Regions from separate parts of the Cellulomonas sp. P5_C5 genome, predicted to be linked through region 2. Evidence: riboswitches for the same ligand, from Rfam matches in the RefSeq annotation. Region 2 holds a riboswitch; each other region holds the start of a gene.
The links. A riboswitch is a leader RNA that binds a small molecule or an ion and turns the genes downstream of it on or off. The one in region 2 is predicted to bind S-adenosylmethionine.
Positions count from the first base shown of each region.

Region 1: another riboswitch for S-adenosylmethionine. It lies ahead of ACXJKF_RS03000 (methylenetetrahydrofolate reductase); the one in region 2 lies ahead of ACXJKF_RS00470 (aminotransferase class V-fold PLP-dependent enzyme).
Region 3: another riboswitch for S-adenosylmethionine. It lies ahead of ACXJKF_RS17130 (LLM class flavin-dependent oxidoreductase); the one in region 2 lies ahead of ACXJKF_RS00470 (aminotransferase class V-fold PLP-dependent enzyme).

Region 1 covers NZ_JBFULY010000002.1:248,535-255,313, forward strand. Annotated here, with positions in the region: gene ACXJKF_RS02990 (hypothetical protein) at 1-712, opposite strand, end outside; gene metE (5-methyltetrahydropteroyltriglutamate--homocysteine S-methyltransferase) at 866-3,199, opposite strand; gene ACXJKF_RS03000 (methylenetetrahydrofolate reductase) at 3,205-4,242, opposite strand; SAM riboswitch class I at 4,310-4,405, opposite strand; gene ACXJKF_RS03005 (hypothetical protein) at 4,683-4,898, opposite strand; gene ACXJKF_RS03010 (DNA-3-methyladenine glycosylase I) at 5,091-5,702, opposite strand; gene ACXJKF_RS03015 (TetR/AcrR family transcriptional regulator C-terminal domain-containing protein) at 5,781-6,779, opposite strand, start outside.
Region 2 covers NZ_JBFULY010000001.1:90,844-97,921, reverse strand. Annotated here, with positions in the region: gene ACXJKF_RS00500 (GNAT family N-acetyltransferase) at 1-831, shown strand, start outside; gene ACXJKF_RS00495 (hypothetical protein) at 759-1,139, opposite strand; gene ACXJKF_RS00490 (pyridoxamine 5'-phosphate oxidase family protein) at 1,230-1,712, shown strand; gene ACXJKF_RS00485 (O-succinylhomoserine sulfhydrylase) at 1,782-3,041, opposite strand; gene ACXJKF_RS00480 (rhodanese-like domain-containing protein) at 3,038-3,451, opposite strand; partial or broken gene ACXJKF_RS00475 (DUF1737 domain-containing protein) at 3,475-3,678, opposite strand; SAM riboswitch class I at 3,672-3,772, opposite strand; SAM riboswitch class IV at 3,891-4,005, shown strand; gene ACXJKF_RS00470 (aminotransferase class V-fold PLP-dependent enzyme) at 4,050-5,444, shown strand; gene ACXJKF_RS00465 (fasciclin domain-containing protein) at 5,570-6,214, shown strand; gene ACXJKF_RS00460 (GNAT family N-acetyltransferase) at 6,250-6,828, shown strand; gene ACXJKF_RS00455 (MaoC/PaaZ C-terminal domain-containing protein) at 6,812-7,078, opposite strand, start outside.
Region 3 covers NZ_JBFULY010000025.1:23,202-30,279, reverse strand. Annotated here, with positions in the region: gene ACXJKF_RS17165 (zinc-dependent alcohol dehydrogenase) at 1-884, shown strand, start outside; gene ACXJKF_RS17160 (iron-containing redox enzyme family protein) at 984-2,000, shown strand; gene ACXJKF_RS17155 (CDGSH iron-sulfur domain-containing protein) at 1,997-2,203, shown strand; gene ACXJKF_RS17150 (hypothetical protein) at 2,208-2,762, opposite strand; gene ACXJKF_RS17145 (hypothetical protein) at 3,014-3,580, shown strand; gene ACXJKF_RS17140 (glycosyltransferase family 2 protein) at 3,601-4,317, shown strand; gene ACXJKF_RS17135 (GNAT family N-acetyltransferase) at 4,262-4,771, opposite strand; SAM riboswitch class IV at 4,884-5,003, shown strand; gene ACXJKF_RS17130 (LLM class flavin-dependent oxidoreductase) at 5,281-6,447, shown strand; gene ACXJKF_RS17125 (NtaA/DmoA family FMN-dependent monooxygenase) at 6,456-7,078, shown strand, end outside.

The DNA of each region.
Region 1 (6,779 bases), on a different contig from region 2:
CCTCCGTGTCCGAGGTCAGCCGGGTGCCCAGCCGCGTTGCCGCCGCCAGTGCCAGGAGGAGCAGGACGATGGGCAGGGGCCACCAGCCGACGACGAGCGACGGGGCGAGCCAGTCGGCCGGCATGGCGAACGAGCCCGTCGGGGACCACCGCGGTGTGGCTTCGATGACCGCGATGATCCGGGACGCCGCGACGAAGTCCCCGACGGTGGCGACGACCCAGGCGACGACGACGACGGTTGCCGCCCCTCCCAGGCGACGGGCGTTCCCGGCGGCGAAGGGGTGCCCCGACGCCGTGCTGCGCAGCGCTGGGACGAGGATCAGGCCGACGAGTCCTCCCGCGATGAGCCCTGCCCAGGACGTCGCCGTGGCCAGCAGGGTGGTGATCGGGTCGACGTCGGCGGCGGCGAGGAACCCGCCGCCGTGGCGGATCGGGAGCGACTGGCCTCCCGGCCACACGTCAGGAGACGCCGCCAGCTCGCAGGAGGAGCCGTCCATCGACCAGCCCTCGACGCAGGGCACGGTCATGTCCTGATAGCCGACAGGGGTCGTCAGGTGGACAGGCGCCTCGGCGCTGGAGCCGCGGCCGAGCACGGCCATACCGGCAGCGAACACGCCGCTCGCGACGGCCAGGTAGGCGGCCACGAGAACTACCCCGACCAGAGCGGCCGGGCCGAGCCTGCGACGGAGCTTCTCGCGCACCACCGTGGTCATCGCCGACTCCATCTCGATTGTCGATACGTCTGTCCTCAGACCTATCGACAATCGAGATGCCTACTTGAGCCACGTCACCCGTTCGGGGACCTGTCCGGAGACGCACGGCGGCCCCGGACACCCTGCGCGGGTGTCCGGGGCCGTGAGCGTGGGTCAGAGGGTGGCGCGGACCTTCCGGGTCGCCTCGAGGATGTGCTCCAGGGACGGGGCGACCTCCTCGTAGCGGCGGGTCTTCAGGCCGCAGTCCGGGTTCACCCAGAGCTGGTCGATCGCGATGGCCTTGACGGCCTCGGTGAGCAGCTCCTCGACCTCGGCCTCGCTCGGGACGCGCGGCGAGTGGATGTCGTAGACGCCCGGGCCGATGCCGCGCGGGTAGCCGGCCGCCGAGATGTCGCCGAGGATCTCCATCTTCGAGCGGGCCGCCTCGATGGACGTCACGTCGGCGTCCAGACCGTCGATCGCGCCGATGATCTCGCCGAACTCCGAGTAGCACAGGTGCGTGTGGATCTGGGTGTCGGGGCGGACGCCCGCCGTCGAGAGGCGGAACGAGCGGACCGACCAGTCGAGGTACGCGGCGTGGTCCTCGACGCGCAGCGGGAGGAGCTCGCGCAGGGCGGGCTCGTCCACCTGGATCACCGCGATGCCGGCGGCCTCGAGGTCGGCGATCTCGTCGCGCAGGGCGAGACCGACCTGGTTGGCGGTGTCGCCGAGGGGCTGGTCGTCGCGGACGAACGACCACGCGAGGATGGTCACCGGGCCGGTGAGCATGCCCTTGACGGGCTTCTCGGTCAGCGACTGCGTGTACGCGGACCACTCGACCGTGATCGGCTTCGGCCGCGAGACGTCGCCCCACAGGATCGACGGACGCGTGCAGCGCGAGCCGTACGACTGGACCCACCCGTTCTGCGTCACGGCGAACCCATCGAGGTTCTCCGCGAAGTACTGGACCATGTCGTTGCGCTCGGGCTCGCCGTGCACCAGCACGTCGAAGCCGATCTTCTCCTGCAGGTCGACGACGCGGCGGATCTCCGCCTTCATCTCCTCGTCGTACTGCGCCTCCGTCAGCTCACCCTTGCCGAACGCCGCGCGGGCGGTCCGGATCTCGGTGGTCTGCGGGAACGAGCCGATGGACGTCGTCGGCAGCGGCGGCAGGTTGAGCCGGGCGGCCTGGGCCTCCTTGCGCTCGTCGAACGGGCCGCGGTTGAACGCGGCCTCGTCGAGCGCGGCGACGCGGTCGCGGACCTGCGGGTTCACGACGCCGGGCGCCGTGCGGCGCGAGTTGACCGCGTCGGTGGCGGCGAGCAGCTGCTCGTGGATGGCCTCGCGGCCCTCGGTCAGACCCTCGGCCAGCGTGACGACCTCGACGACCTTCTCGTCGGCGAACGCGAGCCACGTCTTCAGCGTCGCGTCGAGGTTCGGCTCGTCGGTCAGCGTGTGGGGGACGTGGAACAGCGACGTGGACGTGCCCACGGCGACCGCAGCGGCGCCCAGGCCCTCGAGCTGCTCGAGGATCGCGAGCTTGGCGTCGAGGTCCGCACGCCAGATGTTGTGACCGTCGATGACGCCCGCGACGAGCGTCTTGGTCTCCAGGCCCGGGACCGGCTCGGTGGGCGCGTGGCCGCGCACGAGGTCGATGCCGATGGCCTCGACGTCGGTGGCGGCGAGCACCGGGAGGGCCGCGCCGAGGTCGCCGTAGGGCGCCGCGACGAGGATGGCCGGACGCGTCGGGCGCGCCAGCTCGGTGGCCAGGGCGCGGTACGCCTCGATGACGGAGGCGAGCAGCTGCTCGGCGGGCACCCCGACCGAGTCGGAGACCAGGGCGGGCTCCTCCAGCTGGACCCACGTGGCACCCGCGGCGGCGAGGTCCGTGAGCAGCTCGGCGTACACGGGGAGCAGGTCCGCGAGGCGGTCGATGGGCGCGAAGCCCTCCGGCGCGTCCTCGGTGGCCTTGGCCAGGGCGAGGTACGTGACGGGGCCGACGATGACCGGACGCGTCAGGACGCCGTCCGCGAGGGCCTCCTTGAACTCGCGCACGGGGCGGTCGCTGGCGTAGCGGAACGCGGTCTCCGGGCCGATCTCCGGGACCAGGTAGTGGTAGTTGGTGTCGAACCACTTGGTCATCTCGAGCGGCAGGTCGTCGCCGCGACCGCGGGCCACGGTGGAGTACCCGGCGAGGTCGAGCGCACCGTCGGCGCCGACGACGTCCGCGAAGCGGGCCGGCACGGCACCGACCACGGCGGTCGCGTCGAGCACGTGGTCGTAGAACGAGAACGCGCTGGGGATGGCCGGCACGTCGGTGGCCAGGCCGAGCTCGGCAAGGCGCGTGCGGGTGCGCTTGCGCAGGTCGGCGGCGGTCGCCTCGACCTCGTCGGCCGACGTGCGACCGGCCCAGAACGCCTCGAGGGCCTTCTTCAGCTCGCGCCGCGGGCCGATGCGGGGGTAGCCGAGCACGGAGCTGGCGGGGAACTTCGGGCTGTTCTGGGTCATGTGGTTCAGTCCCTCGTGGATCGGGCGGGGGCCGTGTCCTGCGGCCAGCTGGCCAGGTCGGGAGCTGTCCGAGCTCCGCCGTCGAGGTGTGCACCCTCGAGCAGGTCAAGTGCGGCATGGTGCTGGTTGTACGTGTACAGGTGGACGCCGGGTGCCCCGCCGTCCAGGACGCCGTTGACCAGGTCGACGCTCGCGCGGATGCCCCGGCGATGGCGGTCGAGCTCGTCGTCGGCGGATCCGAGCAGGTCGAGCAGGTCCTGCGGCACGGGGACGCCGGTCAGCTCCTGCATGCGCAGCAGCCGGGCCGGGTCGGTGGTCGGGATGATGCCCGGGATGATCGGGATGATCACGCCGGCCTCCCGGGCCTCCGCCACGATACCGAGATAGTCCTCGGCGTCGTAGAAGACCTGCGTGATCGCGAAGTCGGCGCCGGCCTCCTGCTTGGCCAGCAGGGAGGCGACGTCCTGCGCGCGCGTGCCACCCGTGGCGTGGTTGCCGCGCGGGAACGCCGCGACCGCCACCGACAGCGGACGCACCCGGGCCCGGACCGCCTGCGACGGGCTGTCCGCACACCGCTGCGCCTCGATCTCGCGCAGCAGCTCGACCAGCTCGCCCGCGGTCTGCAGCCCGTCGGGGTGGGCCTCCCAGTTGCTCTGGTCCGTGGGCGGGTCGCCCCGCAGGGCGAGGAACGACCGCAGCCCCTCGTCGAGGAACTCGCCGACGATGGTGGTGATCTCGTCGCGGGACGTCCCGACGCAGGTGAGATGCGCGATCGGGTTCAGCGACGTCTCGCGCAGCAGCCGACGGACGAGCGCGCGCGTGGTCACGCGGGTCTTGCCCGACGCGCCGTACGTGACCGAGACGAAGTCCGGCTTGACGGTCTCGAGCTGCTGGATCGTGGCCCACAGGCGGGGGGCCGCGTCGGGGTTGCGCGGCGGGAAGAGCTCGAAGGAGATGGTCGGCCGGTCGTTGGCCGCGACCGCGCGCCGGCTGGTCGACGCGTGCAGGCCGGGGGTGCGCGGCTCCACGGCGGCGGCGCTCATGGCGCGACCGACCGGGTCGTCAGGCACCGGTGCGGTGCGGGGACACATGACCTGCGGGACATTGCTCACTCCATCGTCCCTGGCGGAAGCACCCACACCCTCGCGAGGAGGGGGGTTGCTGCGGCGTCGTGGAGCCAGGTCTCTCGGCCGCTCTGGATGGTAGGCGTGATGGTAGACCGCAGATCACATGCTGGGCAACGGTGCTCGATGGATGAGACGGCAACGTCCGTGGTGTGTCGGCGCTCCCGTACGCGCCGCACCCGTACGCGCCGCAATCGGTCGTGCACGTCAATCGCACGTGCACGTCAACCGTGCGTGCAGGTCAACCGCCCGCGCCTTTCAACCCGCACGTGCCATTCAACCCGGCACGGTGGGTTCCGCCGAGCATGAGTCAGCGCGCAGCGAGGTGGCCCGCACGCGCGGGCGCCAGCGCGCCGTCGTCAGTGCGGACGGCGAGGGGCGAGGGTGCTCGTGTGCATGCGGCTGCGCTGTGACGGGACGTCGAACCAGGAGTTCGGCGAGCCGGCGGGGACGGACAAGAGCCCGTCCTGCACCGCCTCGAGAATCTCAGCATCGGGGACGACGTTGTCCGCCAGGGCCTCGGCCGCCACGCGCGCGGCATCACGCCGAACGTCGGGGTCGGGCTTGTCCATCATGCCCGGCACTGTAGTCCCGGACCGCGGGCGCTGCCGAGAGCCCTACGGCAGCATCACCCGGCGGGACTAACGATTCACCCGGGGCGCTCCGGGCCCGAGCCGTCGGCCGTCGAGCCGGCTCCTGAGCCGACCGCGGTCGAGCCGATGGATCGTGCTGGCGTGCGGCAGCCGGGCGCCGGGCGGGCGTTCAGGTCACGCCGACCCCTCCTCCGGAGCGACCGTCCCCACTCCCCCGCTGACCACGGGGCACGTCGCCAGGTGGTCGTCGACGACCCCGCAGGCCTGCATCGCGGCGTACGCGGTGACGGGGCCGACGAACCGGAAGCCCAGCAGCTTGAGCTCCTTGGCGAGCGCGCGGCTCTCCGGTGTCTGCGCGGGCACGTCCGCCCAGGAGTCCGGACGCGCCCGCGAGGACGGGGCGGGAGCGTGGGACCAGAGCACCTGGTCGAGCGTGCGACCCGACGCGTGCAGCTCCCGCAGGGCGCGACCGTTGGCGATCGTCGCCTCGACCTTGGCGCGGTTCCGCACGATGCCGGCGTCCGCCAGGAGGCGCGCGACGTCGTCGTCGTCGAACGCGGCGACGACCTCGGGGTCGAAGTCCGCGAACGCCGCGCGGAACGCGGGCCGCTTGCGCAGGATGGTGATCCAGGCGAGCCCGGACTGGAACGCCTCGAGCGCGAACCGCTCGTACAGGGCGTTCTCCCCGTGGACCGGCCGGCCCCACTCCTCGTCGTGGTACTGCTCGTACACGGGGTTGCCGTCGCCGAAGCAGCGACCGGTGCGCGGGACGTCGAGCGAGGTCATGCGCCGAGTCTGCCGCGCAGCACCGACACGGCGGACGCGGCTGTGGGGGAGGCGCGACCGTCGTGGGCTGTGGGCGGCTCAGGATGCGTGCGCGATGAGCTGCTCGATCCCGTCGAGGATGAGCACGGTCCCGAAGTCCAGGTCGTCGTCCACGGGGGCGTCGTCCGGGTAGGAGAACGCGCCACCGGCGGCGGCCCGTCGCAAGGCCGGGTGCTCGTCCGGCGAGGCGAGCGTGGTGATGAGCGCGCCGAGGTCGGGCGCCGGGGCGCCGTCCGCCGTGGTGCCGACGGCCGCGGTCCGCCCGGCGCCGGTCAGCTCCTCGGAGACCCGCAGCCGGTCCAGCGTGTGCGAGGCGAGCAGCCCGATCGCGCCCACCTTCTGGTGCTCGGACAGCGGGGTGCCGTCCAGCGCGGAGAGCATCGCCTCCATCCAGGCGAGCCGTCCCGGGCCCACCGCGTGCAGCACCTGGGACGTGCGGGCGAGCCAGGGGTGCGCGTGCAGGATCGGTTGCTGGACCGCGAGGACCAGCTCGAGCCGTTCGCGCCAGCCGCCGACCTCGGGCCCGACGACGGGGGGCCGCCCGGTCGCGCGGTCGGACATGAGGCTGAGCACCTCGTCCTTGGACGAGACGTAGCGGTAGAGCGACATCGTGGTGAACCCGAGAGACTCGGCGAGCCGCGCCATCGACACGGTCTCGATGCCCTCCGCGTCGGCGAGGGCGATGCCCGCGTCGGCGATCTGCTCGAGCGTGAGGCCCGGTCGGGGTCCAGGACGGCCGGGGTCCGGGGTGCGCCAGAGCACCGCGATCCCGGGCGGGAGGTCCGCCGGGACGGTGCCCGTGCCGGCGACGCGGACGGCGTGCCGACGCGCCTTCTCCGCCTCGCGGGCGGCCTGCTGCTGGGCGAGTGCGGCGGCGCGCTGGGCCTTCTCGGCCTCGCGGAGCTGGCGGGCGGCCTCGCGGACGGCCTGCTGGGCGGCGCGCTCCTGCTCCTTGCGCTGCCGCTCCACCTCCTTGGCCGCGTCCTGCTCGGCGCGCAGGCGGTCGCGCTCGCGGCGCTCGACCTCCTTGGCCGCGTC
Region 2 (7,078 bases):
GTGCGGGTGGACGGTGAGCCGGTGGCGTGCGGGGCGATCCGCGACGCGTCGGCCGAGCTGGGCGACGGCGTCGGCGAGCTCAAGCGCATGTTCGTCGTGCCGGACCACCGCGGTCGCGGCTACTCCCGTGCGGTGGTCCGCGAGCTCGAGCGCGTGGCGCAGGACAGGGGCCTGCACCGCCTCGTCCTGGAGACGGGCGTGCTGCAGGCGTCCGCCATCGGCCTGTACCTGAGCGAGGGCTACCGGTCGATCCCCAACTTCGGCGAGTACGCGGCGGAGGCCGAGTCGCGCTGCTTCGCGAAGGACCTGGACGCGACGACCACCCGGCCGCCGCGCACCGGCGAGCGGCCGACGGTCACCCTGACGCGCACCCACTGGTCCGACCCGGTCGCCACCGCCCTGCGGTTCGCGATGTGGCGCGACATCGAGGTGCGGTACCCAGAGATCGCCGCGAGCACGCCCGGCGGGTTCGCGGTCGACGACCCCCAGCAGGGCGTCGGCGAGCTGACCACGGTGCTCGCGTGGCTGGACGGTCACCCGGTCGGCTGCGCGACCCTGCGTGCCGCGCGGGACGGCTATCCCGCCGGGTCGGCCGAGCTGAAGAAGGTCTGGGTCGACGAGTCGGCCCGCGGCTCCGGTGCGGCCCGTGCCCTGCTCGTCGCGATCGAGGACGACGCCCGCATGCGCGGGCTGACCAGCGTCGTGCTGCAGACGGGGATCCGGCAGCCCGAGGCGGTCTCGCTGTACCTCTCGGCCGGCTACCGCCCGGTGGTGCCCTTCTTCGACTTCACCGACGACTTCCTGTCGCTCTGGATGGCCAAGGACGTCTGAGCGGCCACCCGCGCGTGCTCGGCGAACCGCATCCACTCGTCCTCCAGCGACGCCGGCAGCGCGACCCAGTCGTGGAACAGCCGCCCGCTGTCCCCGGGCGACCAGACGGTGGCCCCGGGCAGCGCCAGGGCGTCCGCGAACGTGGCGGTGTCCCGGCCGAGCTTGACGGCGAGCCGGTCCCCGCCGACGTGCGCCGCGAACATGGTCGACCCGACCTTGAGGATCGGCCGCCCCATCATCTGGGCGCGCGTGGCTCCGCGGGCGACCAGGTCGTCCGCCATCGCCTCGTAGTCGCTCTCCTCGGTCATCCTCCGAGCATGCAGCATCCCGGTGACATGCCTACGGTGGCCGGGCGCCGCGGTCAGCAGCCCCGTGAGCGCGCTGGTCGAGGAGGACGCATGACGCACGACGACGACGTCGCCACGGTGGCGGGCCTGATCAAGGACGCGAAGATCGCGATGCTCACGACGGTGGGTGCGGACGGCTCGCTGGTCAGCCGGCCGATGGGCGTGCAGGACGTGGACTTCGACGGGGACCTCTGGTTCTTCGCCGACGCCGACAGCCACAAGGTGCACGAGATCGAGGCGGGCAGCCCGGCGAACGCGGCCTTCGCCGACTCGACCGCATGGGTCTCGGTCTCGGGGTCGGCGGAGGTGGTCCGCGACGTGGCCAAGAACCGCGAGCTCTGGGGCGTGACGGCCGAGGCGTGGTTCCCGGACGGCCCGGAGACCCCCGGCCTGGTGCTCGTGGTGGTGCACGGGCAGACCGCGGAGTACTGGCACGCCAAGGGCGGCCGGCTGACCACCGCGTTCAGCCTGGTCAAGGCCAAGGTCACCGGCGAGCGCTACGACGGCGGGGAGAACGAGACCGTCCAGCTCTGAGCGGCTGCGTCGACGCGCCGAGGTTGACCAGGAGCAGATAGCTGAGCAGGGCGTGCGCGCGAGCGGTGGTCAGCCTGCGAGTGTCCCGAGTGCCTGCGCGAGGTCGTCGATCAGGTCCGCGGGGTCCTCGAGCCCGACGGAGAGCCGCACCGTCGACTCGGCGATCCCGACGGCCGCGCGCCCCTCGGGCCCGAGCTTGCGGTGCGTGGTCGTCGCGGGGTGCGTGACGAGCGACTTGGCGTCGCCGAGGTTGTTGGAGATGTCCACGACCCGCAGCGCGTCGAGGAAGCCGAAGGCGACCTTCTTGGCGACGTCGGGGGTCGCGCCGTCGGGCACGGCGAGGGTGAACGTGACGACGGTGCCGCCCCCGGACTGCTGCGCGAGGGCGAGCGCGTGCTGCGGGTGGGAGGGCAGGTACGGGTAGCGGACCAGGGAGACGCCGGGCTGCTGCTCGAGCCACGTCGCCACCTGCAGGGCCGACGAGGTCTGGTGGCGGACGCGCAGCGACAGCGTCTCCAGGCCCTTGAGCAGCACCCACGCGTTGAACGCGGACAGCGACGGGCCGGTGTTGCGGATGAGGGTCTGCACCGGTCCGTGGATGTACTCGTCGGTGCCCAGGATCGCGCCGCCGAGCACGCGCCCCTGCCCGTCGATGTGCTTGGTCGCGGAGTACACGACCACGTCGGCGCCGAAGTCCAGCGGCCGGGACAGGACGGGGGTGGCGAAGACGTTGTCGACGATGACCGTGGCCCCGGCGGCGTGCGCGAGCCGGCTGACGGCCGCGATGTCCACGAGGTCCTGCATCGGGTTGGACGGGGTCTCGAAGAAGACGACGTCGGCCGGCGTGGCCAGCGCGGCCTCCCACTGGTCGAGCTCGTGGCCGTCGACGTAGTCGGTGCGCACCCCCCACTTCGCCAGGATCTCCTCGAAGATCACGACGGTGGACCCGAAGAGTGCCCGGGCGGAGACGATGCGGGAGCCCGACTCGACGAGGGCGGCGATCGCAGTGAACACCGCGGACATGCCCGACGCGGTGGCGAAGGCCGCCTCGGCGCCCTCGAGCAGGCGCAGGCGCTCCTCGAACGTGGACACGGTGGGGTTGCTGTAGCGGCTGTACAGGAACCGGTCGGCGTCACCGGCGAACGCAGCCTCGGCCTCGGCGGCGTTGGTGTAGACGAACCCCTGCGTGAGGAACAGCGCCTCGGACGTCTCCTGGAACTGGCTGCGGACCAGGCCGCCGCGCACCGCGAGGGTGTCGGGGCGCAGGTCGGAGCGGGGGGAGCGCCGGTCGTCCCAGTCGCCCGGACCGGGGACGCGGCCGGCGCTCACGCCTGCCGCCAGGGGAGCCCGGCGGCGCGCCAGCCGGCGTGGCCGCGGTGACCGTCGGGGCCGACGTCGCCCTCGAAGCCCTCGAGCACGTTGTACGCCGGACCGAGCCCGGCCGCCGTCGCCACCTGCGCGGCCGCGACCGAGCGCACCCCGGAGCGGCAGAGGAACACGACGGGCCGACCGGCGGTGACGCCGGCCTCGGCCAGCTGCTTGAGGAACTGCGGGTTCGGGCGTCCCGACGGGTAGGAGACCCACTCGACCAGGGCCGCGCGCCCGTCGAGGGGTGCGGAGTCGGGGATGCCGACGTAGCGCCACTCGGCGTCGGTCCGGACGTCGACGAGCACCGCGCTCTGGTCGGACGTCAGGAGGTCCCAGGCCTGCTGGGGGGTCAGGTCGCCGGCGTAGCTCATACGGGCCTCGTCTCGTGGGTGGTGGCGGAGGGCAGGATGACGGCCTGCGCGACGATGACGTGCTCGCCGTCGAACGTCGCGGCCGGGCTGCCGTGCAGGACGTAGCCCTCGTCGAGCGCCGCGGTGACGCGGTCGCAGAACGCGGCGTCGTCGGGCCCGGTCAGCAGCCGGTAGCGGCGGACGCCGGGGGGTTGCCCAGGGGGTGGAGCAGTCACTGTCGCCTCCATCGGTCCTGGCGGTAGCACCCTCGGCCGGGCACAGGGTGCCCGCGGGTTGCTGCGGCGTCGTCGAGCCAGATCTCTCAGCCGCTCTGGATGGTGGCCGTGATGCTACGCGCGGCGAGGTGCACGCTCCAAGTGCTGGACAAGCCGTCCCGCCAGGCGAGACGGTTCGCGTGCCGCGTTGACAGTTCGCGGGGGCTGCCGGGACCCTCGTCACAGGTCATGAGCGCCAGCGTCAAGCCCCGGCTCGCTGGCCGGCAACCCTCCTCCGCGGTGGGGTGCCCCGGGTGACGACCTGGCCGCGTCCCGTCCGGGGCGCGGCAAGCGCGGGGTTCCACCACATCGGGTGTCCCCCCGGATCGTGTCGGAGGACCATCATGACCGTCATCGTCGAGCGCCTCTCGTGTGCTTCCGCCGACGAGGTGAGCGCCCTGCTCCCGGTCGTCGGCGGCGACACCACCGTCCCCCTGGTCGACGGCACGCAGCGCGTCTACGCCAACCTCGACTACGCCGCGAGCGCCCCCGCCCTGGAGGCCGTCGCGGCCCGCGTGACCGAGGTGCTGCCGCTGTACGCGTCGGTGCACCGCGGCGCCGGCTACCTGTCGCAGGTGTCCACCGCGCTGTACGAGTCGGCACGCCAGACAGTCGCGCGGTTCGTCGAGGCGCGTCCCGACGACGTCGCGATCATCACGCGGAACACCACGGACTCGCTCAACCTGCTGGCGGGGGTGGTCCCCGACGGCGGCCGCGTCCTCGTCCTGGACGTCGAGCACCACGCCAACCTGCTGCCGTGGGTCCAGTCGAGCGAGCGCCACGGCAACCGCACGACGATCCTGCCGATCCAGCGCACGGTCGCCGCGACCCTCGATGCGCTGCGCGCCGAGCTCGCCCGCCAGCCGTACGCGCTGCTCACGGTCACGGGCGCGTCCAACGTGACGGGGGAGGCGCTGCCGATCGACCAGGTCGTCGCGCTCGCCCACGCCGAGGGTGCGCGGGTGGCCGTCGACGGCGCCCAGCTGGTCCCGCACCGCGGCTTCTCGCTGACCGCCACGGACGCCGACTACGTCGCGTTCTCCGGCCACAAGACCTACGCGCCGTTCGGCGCCGGCGCCCTCGTCGGTCGCCGCGACTGGCTCGACACGGGCACGCCGTACCTCGCAGGGGGAGGTGCGGTGCGCGACGTGCGCGCCGACCGGACCGTCTGGCAGCCCGCGCCCGCGCGGCACGAGGCCGGGTCGCCCAACGTCATCGGCGCGATCGCGCTCGCGGAGGCGTGCGACCAGCTCGCCGCCCTGCCGGCCGGTGCCCTGGCGGCGCACGAGGAGGCACTGCGTGAGCGTCTGGTCGCCGGCCTGTCCGCCATCGACGGCGTCGAGATCGCGCGCATCTGGCCCGACTCCGACGCCCCCGTCGGCGTCCTGACGTTCACGGTGCCGGACCACGACCCGGGCCTCGTCGCGGCGTACCTCGCGGCCGAGCACGGCATCGGGGTCCGCGACGGTCGCTTCTGCGCGCACCCGCTGCTGGCGCACCTGGGCGCGTCGGGCGGCGCGATCCGCGCGTCGGTGGGCGTCGGCACGACGAGCGAGGCGGTCGACCGCCTGGTCGTGGCGCTCCGGCAGTACCTGTCCACCGGTCCCGCCGTCCGGTACGAGGTCGTCGACGGCTGCTGGGCGGTCGTCGAGGACACCCGCCCGCTGCTCGCCGTGCACGGCCTGAACCACCTGGCGGCCACGGCGGCCGCAGCCTGCGGCCCCGCCCTGGACGACTGACCCCACCGTCACGGGCTGCATCTCGGCGGCCGGTTCCGGACGAAGAGGACACAGGGCGCCCTTCTGGGTGCCTGCGCGGTGCGGCGCAGGGGCGTCGGCCGCGACCTTCGTCCGCAGGAGCCACCATGAGGATCCGCCGCACGCTGTCCGCCCTCGTCGCCGCCGGTGTCGCCGCCGGAGCGGGAATCGCGCTCGCGCCCGCAGCCAGCGCCGCCCCGCCCACCGGGACGTCCAGCCTGGCCGCCCTGCTCGCCTCCGACGGCGACACGTTCGACCGCAGCTGGCGGGACTTCGACATCCTCGACCAGGCGGTCGGCGCGGTGCTCGCCGCCAAGCCGGGCAGCCCGGTCGCGGTCCTCGCGGACGGCACCGTCCCGCTCACCGCGTTCCTGCCCAACGACCGGGCGTTCCAGCTCCTGGCCAAGGACCTGACGCACCGCTGGTACGGCAGCGAGCAGGAGGTCCTCACGGCGCTCGCGGGGGCGGTGGGCATCGACGCGATCGAGCAGGTGCTGCTCTACCACGTGGTGCCGGGCGCGACGATCGACTCCGGCACGGCGCTGGCCAGCGACAACGCGGTGCTGACCACCGCCCAGGGCGGGACGTTCACCGTCGACGTGCTCTCGAAGCGCTGGGGCGTCGTGCAGCTGCGCGACCAGGACCGCAACGACCTCAACCCGTTCCTGGTCCCCGGCAAGCTGGACCTCAACGTGGGGAACGTGCAGATCGCGCACGCGATCACGTTCGTCCTGCGGCCCGCGGACCTCTGAGTCGCTCCAGGGTCGGGTCGTGCAAGCATCTGCGGATGCTGCACGACCTGATCCTCGAGGGCCACGGCACCCGGCTGGTCCCGCTGGCCGACGAGCACGCCGGGCCGCTCGCCGCGTTCGTCGACGACCGCCTCTGGGCGGGCATGTCGTCGCCGACGCCGGACACCCCGGCGGCGATGCGCATCGAGATCCGCACCGCCCACGAGGCCCCGAGCCGGCTGGCGTTCACGGTGCTGGACAGCGCGACCGACCAGGTCCGGGGCTCGACGTCGTTCTACGACTGGGACCCGCGGATCGGGCGCGTCGAGATCGGGTACACGTACTACGACCCCCGCTGGTGGGGCACCACGAACAACCCGGCGTGCAAGCTGCTCCTGCTCACGCACGCGTTCGAGACGTGGGGCTGCGCCCGGGTGGCGTTCCGCGCCGACGCCCGCAACGCGCGCTCGATCGCGGCCATCCGACGTCTCGGCGCGGTGCCGGAGGGCGTGCTGCGCAGCCACCGGCTGGCCCCCGACGGCACGCGCGGCGACAGCGCGTACTTCTCGATCCTGCCCGACGAGTGGCCCGCCGTCCGGGCCGGCCTGGAGGCGCGGCTCAGCGCAGCGGGGTGACGGACCCGGTCAGGTGCGGCTTGCCGGAGCGGGAGTCCCAGCCGGCGAACGTGAAGCCCTCCGACGACCGCGCGATCCGCACGGTGACGGTCCCCGGCAGGAGCACCGGCTTCACGAAGTCGACCGACCACTCGAACGCGTCACCCCGCCCGGCGCCGACGTCGGCGAGCGCGCGCGACGCGGTGTACATGCCGTGCGCGATGGCCCGCGGGAACCCGAGCGCCTTGGCGGACAGGGCGGACAGGTGGAT
Region 3 (7,078 bases), on a different contig from region 2:
AGACCACCCAGGTGCGCGAGCAGGGCACGGGTGCGTCGCTGTTCGGGTTCAGCAAGCTGTACGGGCAGGTGCCCGGCGGTCAGGCCGAGTACCTGCGGGTGCCGCAGGCCCAGTTCGGTCCGGTGGTGGTGCCCGACGACGGCGGACCGGACGAGCGCTACCTGTTCCTGTCCGACGTGCTGCCGACCGCGTGGCAAGCCGTCGAGTACGCCGCGGTGCCCGCCGGCGGGACCGTCGCGGTGGTGGGCCTCGGCCCCATCGGGCAGATGGCCGCCCGCATCGCCGCTCACCGAGGTGCGTCCCGGGTGATCGGGCTGGACCTGGTGCCCGAGCGCCTCGCGATGGCGCGCCGGCACGGGATCGACGTCATCGACGTCGGTGCGGTCGACGACGTCGGCGAGGCGGTCCGTGAGCTCACGGGCGGTCGCGGCGTCGACTCCTCGATCGACGCGGTCGGCATGGAGGCGCACGGGTCACCGGTGGCCTCGGGCGCGCAGCGGATCGCGGGCTTCCTGCCGGACAAGGTGGCCGCAGCCGTCATCGAGAAGGCCGGCGTCGACCGCCTCGCGGCCCTCCAGACGGCGTTCGACGTGGTTCGGCGCGCCGGGACGGTGTCGATCGTCGGCGTCTACGGGGGAGCGGCCGACCCGCTGCCGATGATGCAGCTGTTCGACAAGGGCCTCACGCTGCGCATGGGACAGGCGAACGTGAAGCGGTGGGTCGACGACCTGCTGCCCCTGGTCTCGGACTCAGCGGACCCGCTGGGCGTGCTCGACCTGCGCACCCACCGCGTCTCGCTGGAGACCGCCCCCGCGGCCTACGAGATGTTCCAGAAGAAGGAGGACGGCTGCATCAAGGTCGTCCTCGACCCGTCGCTGGTGTGACGTCGGGCGCTCCGGTTGCGGAGCGCCCGCCGCGTGCGACGGTGGGTCCAGGTCTGCTCCAGAACCGGGCGGAGGTACGCGCGAGGAAAGAGCTCGACCATGAAGCTGCCCACCGCCCGGGGGCCCCTGGGAGCGTCCCTGACGGATCTGCTGATCCATCCGCCGCAGGGCACCGACGCCCTCGACGACAGGGTGCTCGCGCGATGGCGTGCGGCGGCGGCGGAGTCGGACCCGATGTCGGACGACGACCTCCAGCTCACGCTGTGGACGCTGTACGCCCTGCACTACCGCGGCTTCGAGGGGGTGGACGAGTCGTGGGAGTGGGACCCGGACGTGCTGCGCCTCCGGCGCGTGCTGGAGGACGCGTTCGAGGCGGCGCTGCGCGAGCGGGTCCCGACACCCCCGCCGACCGCTCCGGAGCGCGAGACCGTCGCGGCCGCGCTCTTCGCGATGACCGCTCCCGGTCCGGGACCGAGCGTCGCCCGCTACGTCAGCCGGACCGCGGACGGGACGCAGGCCGAGGAGTTCCTGATCCACAGGTCCCTCTACACCCTCATGGAGGCCGACCCGCACACCTGGGCGATCCCGCGCCTGTCCGGCGTGCCCAAGGCGGCGCTCGTCGAGGTGCAGTCCGACGAGTACGGCGGTGGGCGTCCCGACCGCATGCACTGCGCCCTGTTCGCGCGCACGATGCGGGGCGCCGGCCTCGTCGACGAGTACGGGTACTACGTGGACCGGCTGCCGGCCGTCACGATCGCGTCGCTCAACCTCATGTCGCTGTTCGGGCTGCACCGCCGGTGGCGCGGGGCGATCGCCGGCCACCTCGCGGCGTTCGAGATGACGTCGTCCCTGCCCAACCGCCTCTACGGGGACGGGTTCCGGCGCCTCGGCCACGACACGGGCACGACCGAGTACTTCGACGAGCACATCGAGGCGGACGCCGTCCACGAGCAGATCGCCGGCCGTGACCTGGCCGGAGGGCTCGCCGAGGCGGAGCCCGAGCTCGTCGGGGACATCCTCTTCGGCGCCGCGGCCTGCCTCTACCTGGACGAGCTCGTGGGCCAGCACCTGCTGGGCGCGTGGACGTCCGGCACGTCGTCGCTGCGTGCGGCATGAGCGAGCGCGCGCCGCAGCAGGCGGTCATCGAGGCGTGCCCGAACGGACCACTCCTCGTCCGCGGCGACGTGGAGCTGCGCGACGGCGCCGGCGCCCAGATCGAGAGGCGCCGGCGGACCGTCGCGCTGTGCCGGTGCGGCGCGTCGGCCATCGCGCCGTTCTGCGACGGCAGCCACAAGGCGATCGGCTTCGTCGCCCCCTGACCGGCTACTTCCCGGTGACGCGCGAGCGGATGCCCTCGACCAGGTTGGTGGGGCGCTGCTGCTCGCCCTGCTGCGCACCGAGCACCACGAGGGTGCCGACCAGGGCCGGGGTGACCCACTGCAGGATCCGCTGCTGACGCTGGGCGGACGCGACGGCCGCCGGCGTCGAGGACGCCGGCGTGACGCCGCTCTCGGCCGGTGCGCCGGCCCCTGCGGCGATCTTCGCGCCCAGGACCCCGCTGTAGACCGTGGTGCCGACGGCAGCGGCCGTGAGCAGCGCCTTGACGGCGGTGTTCGTGGCAGCGCCGCGCTGCGCCGTCAGGCGGGTGCGGTTGGCGACGATGAGTCCCAGGCCCCCGACGACGTGCGCCCCGATGGCGGCGGCGTTCACCGGGGCCCACCTGGCCCAGCCCACCGACGCGACACCCAGCCGGTCCGTCGGGTCCGCGACCGACGCCGACGCGCCGTTCAGGCCGACCGCGCCCATGAGCGACCCCCCGAACCACGCCGCGGCGCCGACGTCGTGCAGGGAGCGGACGAGAGTGTTGCGGGAGCCCATGGGGGTGTCCTTCGGTCGGCCCGAGACGCGGGCAGGGTGCGCGGCGGACGCCGCGGCTGGTCCACCATGCGGGCGGGCCGCGCACCGCGCACCTGGCGGCGGCCCCCGGTGCTGAGAGTTCCTCAGGAAGGGACTCGCGGTGCGGACGCGGTTTCCGTGACGCATCATGAGGGCGCCCATGTGCGTGGTCGAGCAGCGGCCGGTGCCTGTGGAGTGCCGCACCGCCGGCACACGACCCGGAGCCCAGACCCATGGCAGAGCCGCTCGAGCCCGTCGGGCACCCGGCGACGCCACCCCGTCGCGCGCAGGTCGTGCCCGGTGACGCCGTCCGCGCACTGGCGCTCGCCAGCGTGCTCGTCGGCACGTGGCACTCGGGCCTGGTCGCGACGGCCCTCTTCCTGCTGGTCCTCGGTGGGTGCATGGTGCCCCGCGCGATCGGTGCCCCGCCCGTGCTCGACGTCGCCTACAGCGGCACCCTGCTCGCCGCCGCCTGGGCCGCGCAGCTCGACTGGTACGTGACGGTGGGCTGGCTCGACGTGGTGGTGCACGCGGCCGCGACCGGCCTCATCGCGGTGATGAGCCTTCTCGCGCTGCGCGCGTGGTCGGTGGTCGGGCCGGCTCGCTCGCGCAGCGAGACCGCGGTCGTCGTCGTGGGTCTCGGCGCCGTGCTGGCCGTGCTCTGGGAGCTGGGGGAGTGGGCCGGCAACGCGTGGCTCGACCGGAGGATCCAGGTGGGGTACGAGGACACGATGGGCGACCTCGCCGCGGGACTCACGGGCAGCGTTGTCGCCGCGCTGGTCCTGGCCCGGCGCTCGTGAGCGACGTGCCGGAGGTTCGCGTGTCCGTGGTCATCCCGGCCCGCGACGACGCGGTCGCGCTGGCGGAGTGCCTCGCGCGGCTGCGCCGGCAGACGGTCGCGCCGTACGAGGTGCTGGTCGTCGACAACGGCTCGACCGACGACACCGCGGCGGTCGCAGCGGCCGGGGGCGCGCGGGTGGTGCCGGAGCCGCGGGTCGGTATCCCCGCCGCGGCGGCCACGGGGTACGACAGCGCCCGCGGTGACGTGATCGCGCGGCTCGACGCCGACTCGCGGCCGGACGAGCGCTGGGTGGAGCGCATCTCGGTGTGCATGCGCGCAGACCCCCGCCTTGACGCCGTGACGGGCTCCGGGCAGTTCTTCGACCTCCCGGTGGCACTGCGGGCAGGCGTCTCGGGCGCCTACCTGGGCACGTACTACCTCCTGGCGCACCTCGCCCTCGGCCACACCGCCCTGTGGGGGTCGTCGATGGCGATGCGCCGGGAGGCCTGGCTCGCGGTCCGCTCCCGGGTGAGCCGGGAGGATCCGGAGGTGCACGACGACCTCGACCTCGCGTTCGCGCTCGGGCCGGGGCGCCGGATCCGGTTCGACCCCGCGCTGCGGGTCGGGGTGTCGGCGCGGTCCCTGCGCGGGCACGCGCAACGGGTGCGCCGGTTCGACCGTGCGTGGCGCACGCTGCGCCTCAACTGGCGGGTTGCGCCGCCCTGGGACCGGTGGCGGGCACGGCTGGCGCGCTGAGCGCCAGGCGGTAGAAGACGGAGTGCGGGTCGAGGACGTAGTCGGCGAAGGGCGGGCACTCGACGAAGCCGGCGCGCTCGTACAGGCGCCGCGCGGGTGCGAAGTAGTCCTCCGTGCCGGTCTCCAGGTGCACCGTGCGGATGCCACGGTGCGCGGCGGTCGCGAGCACCTGGGCGAGCACCGCGGCGGCCACGCCCTGCCCGCGTGCCGCGGCGGTGGTGCGCATCGACTTGAGCTCGGCGTCCGTCGGACCGAGGTCCTTGAGCGCGGCGCACCCGAGCAGGGTGCCGGCGCTGTCCCGGGCGGTCCAGAACGTGATGCCGGGGGCGGCGAGCGCGGTCGGGTCGAGGGCGTGCACCGACTCCGCGGGGGAGGTGGCGTACATGTCCGTGAGGTGCTCGCCGAGCAGGGCGAGCACGTCGGGCGACGTGGGGTCGGCGATGGTGATCGTCAGAGGCACGCGCTCATCCTTCCACCACCAGACGGGACCGGGCGTCCCACCATCTGGACATTTGCCTCGGAGTATTGACTCGCCCCGAATCTATGTCTACTTTCCCGACCTGTTAGGTCATGAATTCCAGCGACAAGCCCCGGCTCGCTGGATGGCAACCCTCCTGCGTGTGGGGTGCCCCGGGTGACGACCTGGTCCTGCACGAGCACCCGCTCGTGCCCGACAACGACGCAGCGCCCGCCCGGCGGGTACGAAGGGACGCACGATGAGCACGGACGGACAGCCCGCTGCGGTTCTCGGCGGCCTCTCTCGCGTGTCCTCCCGCTGTCCCGGCGCCCGTTGCGGCGCGCTCAGCTGTTGTCGCTGACCCTGCGCCAGGCCTGACCAGCCGCTGACGACCGACGGCACCGCCGCGTCGTCGCGCTCCCTGCACCCACGCACCCTCGCACCGACCGTCGCACCCCCGTGCGACCGGCGCGGCGCGCCTCCGCGACTCATGAACGGACACCCCCATGGCACGCCCCACGTCTTCTCCCCGGCCGCTGCACCTCGGCGTCGACCTGAGCGACGCCGGCGCTCACCCCGCTGCCTGGCGCACGCACGGCTCCCAGGCGCAGCGCCTGTTCGACGCCGAGCGGCTCCAGCACCTCGTCGACACCGCCCAGCGCGGCACGCTCGACCTCGTCGTGTTCGACGACTCGTTCTCGCTGCAGCCCACCCGGTCCACGACGCTGCGCGGGCGCCTCGACGCCGCGCTCGTCGCGGCACGGCTGGCACCGCGGTCCCGCGGCATCGGCCTGGTGCCGACCGTCGCGACGACGCACACCGAGCCGTTCCACGTGTCCAAGGCGATCGCGACGATCGACCACGTCAGCGGCGGACGGGCCGGCTGGCAGCTCGGGTGGTCCGCGGACGAGCAGGACGAGCAGGACGCTGCGCACTTCGGGCGCAGGCCCGCACAGTCCGAGGCGACGGCGGTGGCCGAGACCGAGGAGGCCGTGCAGGTCGTCACGGCGCTCTGGGACAGCTGGGAGGACGACGCGGAGATCCGCGACCAGGCCACGCACCGGTACGTCGACCGCGCGAAGCTGCACTACGTCGAGCACGACGGCGTCCACTTCGCGGTCAAGGGCCCGTCGATCACCCCTCGCCCCCCGCAGGGTCAGCCGCCCATCGTGGTGCGCGTGAGCTCCGACGAGTCGTTCGGCCTCGCCGCCCGGCACGCCGACGTCGTCCGGATCAGCGCCACCAGCCGTGAGGAGGCGCTCGACCTGCGGCTGCGGCTGCGAGCAGCCGCTGTCGCAGCCGGCCGCGAGCCCGGGGACCTGCGGGTCCTCGTCGACGCGTTCGTGGTGACCGGGCCGGACCAGGCGAGCGCGCGTGCCCGCCTGGACCTGCTCACCGAGCTCGAGGGCGTCCGGTGGGACACCGACTCGCTCACGCACGTCGGCACCGCGCGGGAGCTGACCGACGCGTTCCTGCGCTGGTGGGAGATCGGCGCCGTGGACGGGTTCGTCGTCCGCCCGTCCTCGCTGCACACCGACCTCGACGCCCTGGTCGACGGGGTCGTGCCCATGCTGCGCACCGCCCGGGCGTTCCGTGAGCACTACAACGGTCCGACCCTGCGCGACCAGCTCGGCCTGGGCCACCCGGCCAACCGCTACGCCGCGATCGCCTGAGCCGCGCGATGAGTACCCCCACCTCACGCAAGCAGGTTCACCTCGGCGCGCACTTCCCCGGCGTCAACAACACCACCGTCTGGAGCGACCCCCGCTCCGGCAGCCAGATCGACTTCGCGTCGTTCGAGTACCTCGCGCGCCGCGCCGAGGCGGCCCGGTTCGACTTCTTCTTCCTCGCCGAGGGGCTGCGCCTGCGCGAGCACAAGGGGCAGATCCACGATCTCGACGTCGTGGGCCGGCCCGACACGCTGCCCGTGCTGGCGGCGCTCGCTGCGGTCACGGACCGGATCGGGCTGGCGGGCACGATCAACACGACGTTCAACGAGCCGTGGGAGCTGGCCCGTCAGTTCGCCACGCTCGACATCCTGTCCGGCGGGCGGGCGGCGTGGAACCTGGTGACCAGCTCCGACGCCTTCACGGGGGAGAACTTCCGCCGCGGCGGCTTCCTGCCGTACGAGCAGCGCTACGAGCGTGCCGCGGAGCTGGTCGAGGTCGCCCGGGCGCTGTGGGACTCGTGGGACGACGACGCGGTCATCGCGCACGCGCACAGCGGGCAGTACGTCCGGCCGGGGTCCGTGCGCGAGGTGCGTCACGACGGTCCGCACTTCCAGGTGCGGGGAGAGTTCACGAC